DNA from 2 places in the Nocardioides sp. NBC_00850 genome. Region 2 is predicted to be linked to the other one. Evidence: riboswitches for the same ligand, from Rfam matches in the RefSeq annotation. Region 2 holds a riboswitch; the other holds the start of a gene.

Region 1 (2,385 bases), 850 kb from region 2:
GCTTGCCGCCGCGTACCTTCCGCTCGCCATGCACTCTTTCGCTCACGATTTCTCAACACCGTGAGCGCCCCGAATCATCCCGGCTAGACGGCCGCTCCGCACGAGCCGGCGGTGTCGGCCAGGCGAGTCAGGCCGGCTGGCCCGACGAGCGGGCGCGGGTCCTCGGCGAGCGTCCAGGCCCCGTCCACGAGGACGTAGTCGCCCCGGACGTCACCCGCGAGAAGAGCACGTACGCCGGCCACCAGCCGGTCCACGTCGGCGACCGAGGTGCCGATCCCGATGCTCGCGCGGACCGCGCCGCCGGTGAGCCCGAGGCGCTTGAGGAGCGGCTGGGCGCAGAACCGGCCGTCGCGTACGCCCAGGCCGTGCTCGGCGGAGAGGTAGGCGGCTACGCGACCGGGCTCGATGCCGTCGACCGTGAACGTCACCACGCCGACGGGCTCCTCGGAGTCGGGCCACAAGCGCAGCACATCGACCCCCTCCAGCGCGGACAGGCCGGCCACGAGGCGCCCCCTCAGTGACGCCTCGTGGCGGTCCAGCTCGGCGGGCTCGAGGCCGCCGAGAGTCGTACAGGCAGCGGCCAGCGCCGCGGCGCCGATGACGTTGGGCGAGCCGCCCTCGTGACGCGCGGGGGCAGGCTGCCACGTCGTCTCCCCCACCTCGACGTCATCGACGGCCCCTCCCCCGGCGAGGTAGGGGGTGCCGACGTCGAGCCAGTCGCGGCGCCCGACCAGGGCGCCGGCGCCGTAGGGGGCGTAGAGCTTGTGGCCGGAGAGAGCGACGTAGTCGGCGCCGGTAGCGGCCAGCGAGAAGTGGCGGTGGGCGAGCAGCTGGGCGCCGTCGACGAGGACCCGGGCGCCGTGGGCGTGGGCCAGCGTGACGATCTCGGCGACCGGCAGCGCCTCGCCGGTGACGTTGGAGGCACCGGTGACCGCGACCAGGGCGAAGCTGTTCCAGGCCAGCTCGCCGGCGAGGGCGTCGATGGTCCCGGCGAGGGTGTCCCGGCCGGCGACCACGGTCACGCCGGCCTCGACGCGGCGCCACGGAAGCAGGTTGGCGTGGTGCTCGATGTCGAGGACGAGCACCCGGCCGGGTACGCAGCCGGCCAGCAGGTTCACCGAGTCGGTGGTGTTGCGGGTGATGACGGTGACGTCGTCCGCGCGGGCGCCGACATAGGCGCCGATCGTCGCCCGCGACTCCTCGTAGAGGGCGGTCGAGACCTGGGACAGGTAGCCGGCGCCACGATGCACCGAGGCGTACCAGGGCAGGACCTCGGCCACCCGGTCGGCCACGCTCTGCAGCGCCGGCGCCGACGCGGCGACATCGAGGTTGGCGTACGTCGTGGTCGTTCCGTCCAGCAGCGGGACCTGTGTGTTCGAGCCGACGAGCGGAAGCAGGGACATGGGGCACCCTTCGGGTCATGGCTCCCCAGGGCTGCCCGGCGAAGCACGCGCTTGCCCGCGCCACCTCGGCGAGGGCCTGGTCGTCACCCGGAGCACCCCACCGCGTGGGAGGGTTGCCCGCCAGCAAGCCGGGGCTTCGCGCTGGCAGTCGTGACCTTCGCCGATGATGGTGCCGGAGACCGCGGGTGCCCGCAAGGCGTGCGTCTCGAAACATGGACGCTCGTCCTACATATTGGACACGCCTCTAGGTGGTCGAAACGGCGCGAACCGGCAGGATCAGCGCCGAAGGATGCTCTGGATCGTGGTGGATCGTCTGGTCGGCAGCCAGGAGCGTCGTGGCGGTGGCGAGCGGCTCTCCGGTCCCGGGATTACGGGCGTAGCGCGGGAAGGCACCACTGGAGACCTGCGCGCGGATCTGGTGGCCGCGCCTGAACACGTGCGCCGTGGGCCAGAGGCGCACCACCGCACGGGTGGGTTCGTCGGCGCCCGTCAGACTGGTGAGCCCATCGCAGACGTTATGGGATCGGCCCTCTTCGTCGACATCGCAGAGCCGGACGAAGACATCGGCGTACGCCAGGCTCGACTGGAACCAGATCTCGGCACTTACCTCGCCGACGACCTCGACGTCCTCGTCGAGCACGGTTGTGGTGTAGGTGAGCACGTCGGCCCGAGCCTCCACGGCGCCGTTGTCGACGCGGCCGCCGTGGCTGATGCTGATGCCCCCGGCCGCCGGGGTCGGATCGGCCGGGTCGTAGTGATAGCGGTCGGGATCCGAATCGCGCGGGACGCTGACCGACAGTCCGCCATCACCCTGGAGGTGGAAACGCTGCGGCTCATAGCCCTTCGGCGGCCAGGATTCGAAGTCGCGCCAGGCGTCCTCACCCATCACGAACAGCCGCACCGGTGCCCGCTCGGCCGGCTCCTCGCCGCGCGCGTACGCCAAGCCGAAGTCGACCGCTTCGGCCACGCCAGGAATCGTGGT
Region 2 (2,385 bases):
TCACCGTCTCCAGGCTCGGGTCGAGGAGACCGTTGTCGACGAGCTTCTTGGTGACCGCGAGCGTGGTGCCGCCGGCGGTCTCGGTGAAGATGCCCTCGGTGCGGGCCAGGAGCACGATCGCGGCGCGGATCTCGTCGTCGGTGACCTCCTCGACAGCACCACCGGAGGAGCGGGTGGCGTCGAGGACGTAGATGCCGTCGGCCGGGTTGCCGATGGCCAGCGACTTGGCGATCGTGTCGGGCTTGACCGGACGGATGGCGTCGACACCGGCCTTGAACGCGGTCGCGACCGGGTTGCAGCCGGTGGCCTGGGCACCGAAGATCCGGTAGGGCTTCTCCTCGACCAGACCGAGCTTGATCAGCTCCTTGAACGCCTTGTCGACCTTGGTCAGCTGGGATCCGGAGGCCACCGGGATGACGATCTGGTCGGGCAGGCGCCAGCCGAGCTGCTCGGCGATCTCGAAGCCGAGCGTCTTGGAGCCCTCGGCGTAGAAGGGACGTACGTTGACGTTCACGAACGCCCAGCCCTCCTCCTCGGCGGCGATCTCCTGAGCGAGCTTGTTGACGTCGTCGTAGTTGCCGTCGACGGCGATCAGGTTGTCGGTGAAGACGGCGGAGTTGACCTGCTTGGGCTGCTCGAGGTTGCTCGGGATGAAGACCGCGGTCGGGATCCCGGCGCGTGCGCCAGCCGCCGCCACCGCGTTGGCCAGGTTGCCGGTGCTCGGGCAGGCGAAGACCTTGGCGTCGAGCTCGCGAGCGGCGCTCAGAGCACAGGCGACCACGCGGTCCTTGAAGGAGTTGGTCGGGTTGGTCGAGTCGTCCTTCACCCAGATCTTCTCGATGCCGAGCTCCTTGGCGAGGTTCTTCGCCTCCAGGAGCCGGGTGAAGCCGGGCTCGGTGTTGGGGCTCTGCTCGATGTCGTCGGGCACCGGCAGCAGCGCCTTGTAGCGCCAGATGTTGCGGGGTCCGGCCTCGATCTCCTCGCGGGTCACGGCCGGGAAGTCATAGGCCACCTCGAGTGGCCCGAAACACTCCGGACAGGCGTAATGCGGTCCGAGCTCGATCTGGTGCCCACACTCCCGGCACGACAGCGCCGAGGCGTTGCCGAACGCGCCCTCGCGCAGGCCCTTCGTCTCCGTGGTCGCAGCGCTCATGAGAAACCTCCTCCTCATCTTCCCCGATCACGTCTCTCGCGCCGGGCCGGAATTAGCACCTGCTCCACGCCCTACCCGATGGCCGGGAGGAGGCTCGTGGTCGGTTGCCGGGACTTCACTGGGCCGTTCCCTCAGTCCCTCTCGATGAGCAGTAGCGATCGTACGGCAGGTATCCGCTGCCAAACACACCCGGGTTCCATTCCGCGGACCAGTCGTCCACTATTTGGACAATCGGGGTTCAGCGAGCGCGGAGGCGGCGCAACATCCGGGCGTCGTCGAAGCCCACCGCACGGGCGGCCGACTCCATGGTGGTGCCCGCGGCCAGCAGATGGTCGGCCCGCTCGCGGCGAAGAGCCTGTTGGTAGCGGAGCGGGGTGAGGCCGGTCGCACCTACGAAGGCGCGGGTCAGGGTGCGTTCACTCACCCCCGCGCCGTCCGCCAGCGCGGAGAGCGGAAGCGGCTCGGCGAACCGGGCGTCGATGACGTCCTGCACGTGGTGGACGGTGTCGTCGAGATGGTTCCGATGGCGCAGCAGGACGCTCTCCTGCGGCTGGTCGCCGTTGCGCCGCGCGTAGACGACCATGTCGCGGGCCACTCGAGCCGCCAGCGCCGGTCCGTGGCGCACCGCGAGCAGGTGCAGGCTCAGGTCGATGCCGCTGGCGATGCCTGCTGACGTCACGATCCGGTCATCGCTGGTGAAGAGCACGTCGCGCACCACCCGGGCTTTCGGGTAGCGCCGGGACAGCGCGTCCTGGAGATCGTGATGGGTGGTGCAGCGACGCCCGTCGAGGAGGCCCGCCTGCCCGAGGGCGTCGGCGCCGGCGCAGACGCTGGCCACCTCGCCCCCGGCCGCATGATGGGCACGCAGCCGCTCGGCGGTCTCGCGGGTGAGCCGAGGGCCGGCGACGAGGTCGTACGCCGCTCGCCAGCCCGGCACGACGAGCAGATCACCGGGATCGAGATCGGGCCATTCCCCGGTGACGGCCAGCGGCAGTCCCTGCGCGGAGAGCACCTCCCCCGGCTCGGCGCCCGCGACGTACGCGAGGTCGTAGGGGTGTCCCAGGCTGCCCGCGGTGTGGAACGCCTGTGCCGGCCCGGCGAGGTCGAGCAGATGTACGCCGGGCAGCAGCACGAACACGACGGCGCTCATGCCGCAGATGCTGCCACAGCCTCCAGATCGTCGATCGTCGCGATCTCGGCGAACCGGCCGCTGAGCACGAGTTTCGTACGCT

What was found. Region 2 has a riboswitch for S-adenosylmethionine ahead of thrC (threonine synthase). Riboswitches for the same ligand answer to the same signal wherever they lie in the genome.
Region 1: it holds a riboswitch for S-adenosylmethionine, as region 2 does, so the genes downstream of both, OH802_RS12740 (aminotransferase class V-fold PLP-dependent enzyme) here and thrC (threonine synthase) in region 2, are expected to answer to the same signal.

The regions. Positions count from the first base shown of each region.
Region 1 is NZ_CP108845.1:2,601,733-2,604,117, reverse strand. It holds gene OH802_RS12745 (biotin/lipoate A/B protein ligase family protein) at 1-46, opposite strand, end outside; gene OH802_RS12740 (aminotransferase class V-fold PLP-dependent enzyme) at 84-1,403, opposite strand; SAM riboswitch class IV at 1,446-1,559, opposite strand; gene OH802_RS12735 (CocE/NonD family hydrolase) at 1,648-2,385, opposite strand, start outside.
Region 2 is NZ_CP108845.1:1,753,786-1,756,170, reverse strand. It holds gene thrC (threonine synthase) at 1-1,153, opposite strand, end outside; SAM riboswitch class I at 1,165-1,304, opposite strand; gene OH802_RS08595 (GlxA family transcriptional regulator) at 1,392-2,303, opposite strand; gene OH802_RS08590 (isochorismatase family protein) at 2,300-2,385, opposite strand, start outside.